DNA from 3 places in the Streptomyces chisholmiae genome. Region 3 is predicted to be linked to each of the others. Evidence: predicted binding sites of a transcription regulator. Region 3 holds the regulator's gene; each other region holds the start of a gene.
The links. The regulator HrcA, encoded in region 3, represses chaperone genes, less so after heat shock. The targets are predictions, from matches to a motif close to TTNGCACTCNGNNNNNCNGAGTGCNAA.
Positions count from the first base shown of each region.

Region 1: groES (co-chaperone GroES) is a predicted target of HrcA. The motif match lies at 1,581-1,607, and genes of this name have one in related genera.
Region 2: RM844_RS18405 (FmdB family zinc ribbon protein) is a predicted target of HrcA. The motif match lies at 1,352-1,378, and genes of this name have one in related genera.

Region 1 is NZ_JAVREO010000008.1:307,575-310,844, forward strand. Features, by position in the region: gene RM844_RS16065 (THUMP-like domain-containing protein) at 1-372, opposite strand, end outside; gene RM844_RS16070 (polysaccharide deacetylase family protein) at 437-1,540, shown strand; gene groES (co-chaperone GroES) at 1,755-2,063, shown strand; gene groL (chaperonin GroEL) at 2,192-3,270, shown strand, end outside.
Region 2 is NZ_JAVREO010000010.1:202,483-205,752, forward strand. Features, by position in the region: gene RM844_RS18400 (penicillin acylase family protein) at 1-1,207, opposite strand, end outside; gene RM844_RS18405 (FmdB family zinc ribbon protein) at 1,388-1,798, shown strand; gene RM844_RS18410 (S-methyl-5'-thioadenosine phosphorylase) at 1,795-2,646, shown strand; gene RM844_RS18415 (hypothetical protein) at 3,186-3,270, shown strand, end outside.
Region 3 is NZ_JAVREO010000030.1:3,279-6,548, forward strand. Features, by position in the region: gene RM844_RS30605 (16S rRNA (uracil(1498)-N(3))-methyltransferase) at 1-277, opposite strand, end outside; gene dnaJ (molecular chaperone DnaJ) at 274-1,407, opposite strand; gene hrcA (heat-inducible transcriptional repressor HrcA) at 1,408-2,424, opposite strand; gene RM844_RS30620 (MBL fold metallo-hydrolase) at 2,734-3,270, shown strand, end outside.

The DNA of each region.
Region 1 (3,270 bases), on a different contig from region 3:
GATCGCGTCGCCGCCGACGCCGCAGCACAGGTCGGCGACCCGGCGGGCGCCGGCGGCGGCCAGCCGGCCGGCCCGCCAGGCGGCGACGGAGGTCCTGGTGGCCTGTTCGAGGCCGTCCGGGGTGAAGTACATCGCGCCCGCCTCGGCGCCGAACTTGGCGACGGCCCGCTGCCGCAGCCTGGCCTGCCCGAGCGCGGCGGCGACCAGGCCGGCCGGGTGGTCCCGGCGCAGCCGGGTGGCGACGGCCAGCTCCTCGGCCGGGGCGACGTCCCTGACCAGGTCGAGCAGGCGCTGGCCCGGCTCGGTGAGCAGGGCGGCGAAGGCTTCGGTCGGGTCGGGCGGGGAGTCTTCTGGTGCGGCCACCCGGGTCATTCTGCCCGTCTTGGCGGTGGGGGCTGCGGGGGAGGGCGGCTTCCCGGTGGCAGCATCCCGAGCCATGAAGCTAATCAGACAAGTACGACAATTCGAGGCGCGGGTCCGGCGGCGCCCCGACGCCGCCCACACCCCCCGGCACGCCAGGCCCCGCCCGGCGCACGCCGCCGGCCGTCCGGCGGGCCGGGCCGCCCCCGCCGCCGGGGTGCGCGGGCTGCTCAGACGCTATGGCGCGCTCAGCGGCGCCACCCTGCTCGCCGTGGTCTGCTCGGGCGTCGGCCTCCCGCCGCCGCTGCGCCCGGAACCGCCGCCCGACGAGCCCAGGTGGCGCACCCTCACCGCCGAGATCGAGCGGCCGGCCGCCCTCGGTGGCCAGTTCCTCGGCGCACCGCAGCGCGTCCAGGCGTCCAGCGTGGCGCACACGCTCCTGGCGTACGCCGAACGGCTGGAACGCGCCGAGGTGCGCCGGGGGGCGGCCGCCAAGACCTGGAAGCTGCGCGACGTGCCGCTGCGCGCCCCCACGCCGCCCACCGAGAAGGCCGAACTGACCACCGAGCCCGGCCATGTGACGGGGGAGGGGCTGCCGCCGGTGATCGTGCAGGTGCCCACCGACCACAAGGTCATCTTCCTCACCGTCGACGACGGCGCGGACAAGGACCCGGCGTTGCTGGAGATGCTCCGCGACCTCGACGTCCCGATCTCCGGCTTCCTCTCCGACGAGGTGGCCAGGGAGGACTACGGCTACTTCCGGGAGGCCCAGCGGGCCGGCTACGGGATGCACAACCACTCGATCACCCACCGCCAGATGAACACCCTGAGCCGGGCCGAGCAGCGGGCCGAGATCTGCGGCCAACAGGACATCATGGAGCGGGAGCTGGGGCACCGCCCGGTGCTCTTCCGGCCGCCCTACGGGGCCTATGACGAGGACACCCTGCGGGCCGCCGCCGAGTGCGGCATCGAGGTGGTGCCGCTGTGGGCGGCGGAGGCGTTCCCCGACCGGATCGACTACGGGCGCGCGGACCAGCGGTTCCGCCCGGGGGACATCGTGCTCACGCACTTCCGCGGCGAGCGCGAGTGGGACGCGGCGATGACCGACATGGTGCGGCTGCTGCTCGACACGGCCACCGAACAGGGCTTCGCCGTCGCCCGGTTGGAGGACTATCTCTGAGCCCCGGGACCGGCTCCGACGGGGCGCGGCGACCGGCTCGCTGGCACTCTAGTTGACTGAGTGCTAACGGCGGCCTAGTCTCATGGCTGGCACTCTCACTCAAAGAGTGCCAGAACGCGCGACAGGCGGACTCGGCACCCGCGACGACGGGTCCTCCAGGTCGCCATCCAGCCATAGATAACCCCGTGAGATCTCCGAAGGGGGAGGTCGGATCGTGACGACCGCCAGCTCCAAGGTTGCCATCAAGCCGCTTGAGGACCGCATCGTGGTCCAGCCGCTCGACGCCGAGCAGACCACGGCTTCGGGCCTGGTCATTCCGGACACCGCCAAGGAGAAGCCCCAGGAGGGCACCGTCCTGGCCGTGGGCCCGGGCCGCTTCGAGGACGGTAACCGTCTGCCGCTCGACGTCAAGGTCGGCGACATCGTGCTGTACAGCAAGTACGGCGGCACCGAGGTCAAGTACAACAACGAGGAGTACCTCGTCCTCTCGGCGCGCGACGTGCTCGCCATCGTCGAGAAGTAACGCACCGACGCTTGTCGCGCCGCGCCCCGGAACCCGCTCTGCCACGTGCCGGGGCCGGGGCGCGGTCTGATTCCAGCGGCCTGATTGCGGCCTGACTCCAAGAAGGAACTAAGGGACACCGAAGACCCATGGCGAAGATCCTGAAATTCGACGAGGACGCCCGTCGGGCCCTTGAGCGCGGCGTCAACCAGCTGGCGGACGCGGTCAAGGTGACCATCGGCCCCAAGGGCCGCAACGTCGTGATCGACAAGAAGTTCGGCGCCCCCACCATCACCAACGACGGCGTCACCATCGCCCGTGAGGTCGAGGCCGAGGACCCGTACGAGAACCTCGGCGCCCAGCTGGTGAAGGAGGTGGCCACCAAGACCAACGACATCGCTGGTGACGGCACCACCACCGCCACCGTGCTCGCCCAGGCCCTGGTGCGCGAGGGTCTGCGGAACGTGGCCGCCGGCGCTTCCCCCTCGGGGTTGAAGCGCGGCATCGACGCCGCCGTCGCCGCCATCTCCGACGACCTGCTGGCCAGCGCCCGCCCGATCGACTCCAAGGAGGACATCGCCGCCGTCGCCGCGCTGTCCGCCCAGGACAGCCGGGTCGGCGAGCTGATCGCCGAGGCCATGGACAAGGTCGGCAAGGACGGTGTGATCACCGTCGAGGAGTCGCAGACCTTCGGTCTCGACCTGGACTTCACCGAGGGCATGGCCTTCGACAAGGGCTACCTCTCGCACTACATGGTCACCGACCAGGAGCGCATGGAGGCCGTCCTCGACGACCCCTACATCCTGATCCACCAGGGCAAGATCGGCTCCATCCAGGACCTGCTGCCGCTGCTGGAGAAGATCATGCAGGCCGGCAGCTCGAAGCCGCTGCTGATCATCGCCGAGGACGTCGAGGGCGAGGCGCTCTCCACCCTCGTCGTCAACAAGATCCGCGGCACCTTCAACTCCGTCGCGGTCAAGGCCCCCGGCTTCGGCGACCGCCGCAAGGCGATGCTCGGCGACATGGCCACCCTCACCGGTGGCACCGTGATCTCCGAGGAGGTCGGCCTCAAGCTCGACCAGGTCGGCCTTGAGGTGCTCGGCACCGCCCGCCGGGTCACCATCACCAAGGACGACACCACCATCGTGGACGGTGCCGGTGACAGCGCCGCCATCCAGGACCGGGTCGGCCAGATCAAGGCCGAGATCGAGGGCACCGACTCCGACTG
Region 2 (3,270 bases), on a different contig from region 3:
ACACGTCGGCGCCCAGGTTGGTCAGCCCCCAGGCGATGTCCTGGTTGTGGCCGATGATCACCCCCGGCATGCCGGAGAAGGTGAAGCCGGAGACGTCGAACGGGCACTCCTCGCTCACCTCGGAACAGTGCAGCCCCATCTGGTACCAGACACCGGGCAGCGAGGGCGCCAGGTGCGGGTCGTTGGCCAGCAGCGGCATCCCGGTCGTGGTGTAGTCGCCGTGCACCACCCAGGAGTTGGAGCCGATGCCGGCGCCGTTGGTGCCCAGCAGCGCCGGGATCTCGTCCAGGGTGTCGGAGAGCGAGCCCAGCTGGGTGGTGAAGCCGTCCGCCGCCTGGTCAACGCCGGCGGGCGGGGCGCCGGTGCCGTCCCCCAGGCCGTCGCCGGTGCCCGTGCCGTCCCCCAGCCCGTCTCCGGTGCCGGTGCCGTCTCCCAGCCCGTCTCCGGTGCCCGTGCCGTCCCCCAGACCGTCGTCGGCGGGATCGATGTCCGCGCCGTTCTCGGTCACGATCGGGCGGTTCCGGTCATAGGGGTAGTCCGGGTAAAGCTCTTCGATCTCTTCTGGAGTGAACCGCTCGGTCAGGAAAGCCCGATCGATCTCGTCCTCCATGTTGCCGCGCAGGTCCCAGGCCATCGCCTTGAGCCAGGCCACCGAGTCCACCGGCTCCCAGGCGTCGGGCTGATAGTCGCTGACGAAGTCCAGCGCGGCGTACTCGACCGAGATCTCCTCGCCACTGTGCTCGTCCAGATAGGCGTTCACGCCGTCCGCGTAGGCGACCAGGTACTCCTTGGTCTCCTCCGAGAGTTCGTTGTCGTACTCCTCCTGCGCGATCCGGTGCCAGCCGAGCGTCCGGAGAAAGGCATCGGTCTCGACCTGGCTCTCACCGAACATTTCCGAAAGCCGGCCAGCGGTCATATGGCGCCGCACGTCCATTTCCCAGAACCGGTCCTGGGCGTGCACGTACCCCTGGGCACGGAACAGGTCCTCGGCGGTCTCACCGTAGAGCTGCGGGATGCCGTTGGCGTCCCGCTCCACCGCCACGGGGGCGGTCAGCCCGTCGATCGCGAGCTCTCCCGATACCTGGGGGTAGGAGGCGCGTACGGTGGAGACGCTCCAGTAGGCGCCGTAGCCGACACCGGCCACGAGCAGCACGACGAGCGCGATCACGATCAGACGACCGCGTCGCCTTGGCTTCTTGGCGGGCATCTCTGTCCTTCACAGGGCAGCTGAGCGGGTGGAAGCAACCATAGACATACGGCCACTGGGGTGAGCCTACGGGGAGCGTGACGGGCGGGTCACAGGCGACTGCGGTGGACTTCCGACCCCGGAATGTTGCACGATGGGGCGTCGTTAGCACTCCACAGTGCAGAGTGCCAGGAGGAAGACGTGCCGACCTATCAGTACCAGTGCACCGCGTGCGACGAGGGCCTCGAGGTGGTCCAGAAGTTCACCGACGACGCGCTGACCGAGTGCCCCAGCTGCCAGGGGCGGCTGAAGAAGGTCTACTCGGCGGTGGGCATCGTCTTCAAGGGCTCTGGCTTCTACCGCAATGACAGCCGCAACGCCTCGTCGAGCAGCAGTGCCGCCAGCGGTGGCAAGAGCGCGGGGAAGCCCGGCTCCGCCGGCTCGTCCGACGCCTCCTCGTCGAGCGACTTGGGTTCGTCCGGCTCCGCTGGCTCGTCGGGCTCGTCCGGCTCCGGTGGCTCCGGCTCCTCGACGCCGGCGGCCTCCTCGGGCGGCGCCGGCCTCACCAGCCCGTCCGGGAAGAGCGCGGGTAAGGCGGCCTCCGCCGCATGAGTCCGGCCGCGGTCGGCGCGGAGCACCGCGCCGAGATCGGCGTGATCGGTGGCTCCGGCTTCTACTCGTTCCTCGACGATGTGGTCGAGGTCACCGTCGAGACCCCGTACGGCGCGCCGAGCGACTCGCTCTTCCTCGGCGAGGTCGCCGGGCGACGGGTCGCCTTCCTGCCCCGGCACGGCCGTGGGCACGAGCTGCCGCCCGCCCGGATCAACTACCGGGCCAACCTCTGGGCGCTGCGCTCGGTGGGGGTCAGGCAGGTGCTCGGCCCGTGCGCGGTCGGCGGGCTGCGCCCCGAGTACGGCCCCGGCACCCTGCTGGTGCCCGACCAGCTGGTCGACCGCACCAGGAGCCGGATCGGCACCTTCTACGACGGCGAGACCCGGCCGGACGGGCAACGCTCCCGGGTGGTGCACGTCTCGCTGGCCGACCCGTACTGCCCGGCCGGCCGCCGGGTGGCGATCGACGCCGCGCGCGGCCGGGACTGGGACGCCGTCGACGGCGGCACCATGTGCGTCATCGAGGGGCCCCGTTTCTCCACCCGCGCCGAGTCCCGCTGGCACGCGGCGCTCGGCTGGTCGGTGGTCGGCATGACCGGACACCCCGAGGCCGCCCTCGCTCGCGAGCTGGAGCTCTGCTACACCTCGCTGGCGCTGGTCACCGACCTGGACGCGGGGGCCGAGGCCGGCGAGGGGGTCTCGCACGCCGAGGTGCTTGAGGTGTTCGGGCGCAACGTCGGCCGGCTGCGGGACGTGCTCTTCGACGTGGTGGGCGGGCTGCCGGAACGGCGCGACTGCCCCTGCGGCACGGCCCTCGACGGTCAGGATCCGGGGATCAGTCTGCCGTAGGCGAGGGGGTGTGGGGGGCGCCGGTGGTGCTGTCGCCCTCCTTCACCCGACGTCCGCCGCGCTGACGCCCGGTCCGCCTACGCGCGCCTGCCTGCGCGCCTGGTCTCCTCCACGCGTGGGGCGCTTCACGCGTGGGGCGTTTCACGCGTGGGGCGCTTGACGCGTGCCGCGGTATGTCCGCGCTGCTTCCCACGCCCGCCACGTGTGCGTCGGCGCTGTTTCTCACGGCGGCTTTTTTGTGCGCGTCGGCGCCGTTTCCGGCGCCGGCTCCGCGTCTCACGTCCCGTTGTTTCCACGCCGGCTTCAGTTGCTGGTGGCGCTGTCTTGATGTCCGTCGGGGTCCGCCTCGTCGCACGGGCTGTTCGCCCAACCGCCTTGCCGGTGACGGCCGTTCGGCGGTCGGGTCGGTGCGCGGGAGGCGGGTGACGCCACCCCGGCGGCCGCCCTGGTGTCCCTCGTTCGGGTGATCGGGTTTTCCACAGGCCCGGGGTTGTCCACAGGGCTCAGCGCGGTTCGCGTGGGGCGGGCAGGGTGGCGCCATGAGCCACTTCACATCCTCGGAAACACCTCGGATCTCCCCGGCCGGGCGGTCGCTCCGGCGGGCCGGCCGGCCCGCCGCGCCTG
Region 3 (3,270 bases):
CGCCCTTGGGCAGCGCCTGGACCACCGTGATCCGGGGCGTGGGCTCCGGCTCCTGGCGGCGCTCCAGGACGGTGACCGCGAGGCGGTCCCGGCCGACGACCTCGGCCACCCGGCCGAGGGCGCCCCGGCCGGCGCCGTCGCTGAGCACCAGCTCCTCACCGACGCGCAGCCGGCGCACCGCGACCGCGTGCCGGCCCTCGGGGCCGTCCAGGGTCAGCGGCGCGCCCGGCTCGGCGTGCGCCAGCGAATCGACGAGGAAGACCGGCGCGCTGCTCATCGGCCGTTGAACGCGTCCTTCAGCCGGGAGAACAGGCCCTGCTGCCCGGGCTGGAACTGGCCGGTGGGCCGCTCCTCGCCGCGCAGCTTGGCGAGCCGGCGCAGCAGCTCCTCCTGCTCCGGGTCGAGCTTGCTCGGGGTCTGCACCTCGACATGGACCACCAGGTCGCCCCGGCCGTTCCCACGCAGGTGCGTGACGCCCCGGCCGTGCAGCGGGATGGACTGGCCGGACTGGGTGCCCGGGCGGATGTCCACCTCCTCCTGACCGTCCAGCGTCTCCAACGGGACCTGGGTGCCCAGCGCGGCCGCCGTCATCGGGATGGTGACCGTGCAGTGCAGGTCGTCGCCGCGCCGCTGGAACGTCGCGTGCGGCTTCTCCTGGATCTCCACGTAGAGGTCGCCGGGCGGGCCGCCGCCGGGGCCGGCCTCGCCCTCGCCGGCGAGCTGGATGCGGGTGCCGTTGTCCACGCCGGCCGGGATCTTGACGTTCAGCGGGCGGCGGGTGCGGACCCGGCCGTCGCCGGCGCAGTCCGGGCAGGGGGTCGGCACGACCGTGCCGAAGCCCTGGCACTGCGGGCAGGGACGGGAGGTCATGACCTGGCCCAGGAACGAGCGGGTCACCTGGGAGACCTCGCCCCGACCGCGGCACATGTCGCAGGTCTGCGCCGAGGTGCCGGGGGCGGCGCCCTCACCGTTGCAGGAGTCGCAGACCGTGGCCGTGTCGACCTGGATCTCGCGGGTCGTCCCGAAGGCCGCCTCGTTGAGATCGATGGTGAGCCGGATCAGGGCGTCCTGACCGCGCCTGGTGCGCGACTTCGGGCCCCGCTGCGAGGCGGTGCCGAAGAAGGCGTCCATGATGTCGGAGAAGTTCCCGAAGCCGGCGCCGAAGCCGGCGGCGCCAGCGCCGCCCGCCCCCCCGAGCGGATCCCCGCCCAGGTCGTACATCTGCTTCTTCTGCGGATCGGAGAGCACCTCGTAGGCGGTGTTGATCTCCTTGAACCGCTCCTGCGTCTTGGGGTCCGGGTTGACATCCGGGTGCAGTTCCCGGGCCAGCCGGCGAAACGCCTTCTTGATCTCGTCTTGCGAGGCGTCTCGCTGCACACCCAAGACCGCGTAGTAGTCCGTCGCCACCTAGTTCTCCGCGAGGATTTGTCCGACGTACCGTGCCACCGCGCGCACCGCTCCCATCGTTCCGGGGTAGTCCATCCGGGTCGGTCCGACGACTCCGAGCTTCGCGACCGCTTCGTCCCCTGAACCGTAGCCGACCGACACAACCGATGTGGCGGTCAGCCCCTCGTGAGCGTTCTCATGACCGATCCGCACCGTCATCTCCGAGCCCTTGGCCTCCCCCAGCAGCCGCAGCAGGACGACCTGCTCCTCCAGCGCCTCCAGCACCGGGCGGATGGTGAGGGGGAAGTCCTGGCCGAAGCGCGTGAGATTGGCGGTGCCGCCGATCATCAGCCGCTCCTCGGTCTGTTCGACCAGAGTCTCCAGCAAGGAGGCCAGCACCGTCGAGACCGCGCCGCGCTCCTCCGGGCCGAAGGCGTCCGGGAGATCGGCGACCAGCCGGGGCACCTCGGGGAAGCGCTGCCCCACGATCCGGCTGTTGAGCCGGGCCCGCAGATCGGCGAGGGAGGTCTCCCCCAGCGGCGCCGGGCAGTCGATCATGCGCTGCTCGACCCGGCCGGTGTCCGTGATCAGCACCAGCATCACCCGGGCCTGGGCGAGCGCCAACAGCTCCACGTGGCGCACCGTCGAACGACTGAGCGACGGGTACTGGACGACGGCGACCTGGCGGGTGAGCTGGGCCAACAGCCGCACCGTGCGGGCGATCACGTCGTCGAGATCGACCGCGCCGTCCAGGAAGTTCTGGATCGCTCGGCGCTCCGGGGAGGACAGCGGCTTGACGCCGGCCAGCCGGTCCACGAAGAGCCGGTACCCCTTGTCCGTCGGCACCCGGCCGGCGCTGGTGTGCGGCTGGGCGATGTACCCCTCCTCCTCCAGCGCGGCCATGTCGTTACGCACCGTGGCCGGCGAGACCTGGAGGTTGTGCCGCTCGGTCAACGCCTTGGAGCCGACCGGCTCCTCCGTGCCGACATAGTCCTGGACGATGGCCCGCAGCACCGCAAGCCTGCGCTCACTGAGCACGCCGCACACCTCCCGACCGGCACTTCACGATCCGACTGCCCCTGGCACTCGCTCACGCAGAGTGCCAGTACCGGCTCCAGTGTACGGCCGGGTACCCCGCCCGGGGAACGAGCGGCCGGCGAGAACGCGAACGAATCCGGGCCGGTGGCCGACCGGTATCCGGTCGCGAAGAACGACCGAATCCGGGGAGGAGAACGGCTGGAAACCGCCCCATAACGGAGCGCGAACCCCCGTTCACGCGCCGGCGGTTGCCCCCGGCGCCCCGTCCGGGCCCGCCACCGCCGGCGCCGGGCGGCTACCGTCGCGGTCATGACGGGGATCGACGAGGGCCCGGCGGGCTGGCCCGCCCCCGGACGGGGCTGGCGGGAGATCACGCCGGGCGTCTGGCGGCGCCGACTGCCGGGCTGGGACGAGACGGTCGGCGCGGTGGCCGGCCGGGACGGGCTGCTGCTGGTGGACGCGGGCCCGTCGCTGGCGGCCGGCGCCGAGCTGCGGGAGCAGCTGGCGGGAGGCTCGCGGCCGCCGGTGCGCTGGCTGGCCGTGACCCACCCGCACTTCGACCACCTGCTGGGAGCCGGCGCCTTCCCCGAAGCCGAGCTGCTGGCCGCGGCCGGCGCGGAGCCGCCCTGGCCGGCCGGTGCCCCGGCGGCGGTGGCCGACGGGGTGGCGCTGGGCTTGGACCGGGCGGAGGCGGCGCGTTCGGGCGCCGCGCTGCCGGCGCCGCACCGGCTGGTGACCGACGCGCTGACCCTGGACCTGGGGCGTGGGCGGCGGGCGACGCTGACGAACCTGGGCCCCGCGCACTCGGGCCACGACCTGGTGGTGAAGGTCACCGACCCGGCCGGG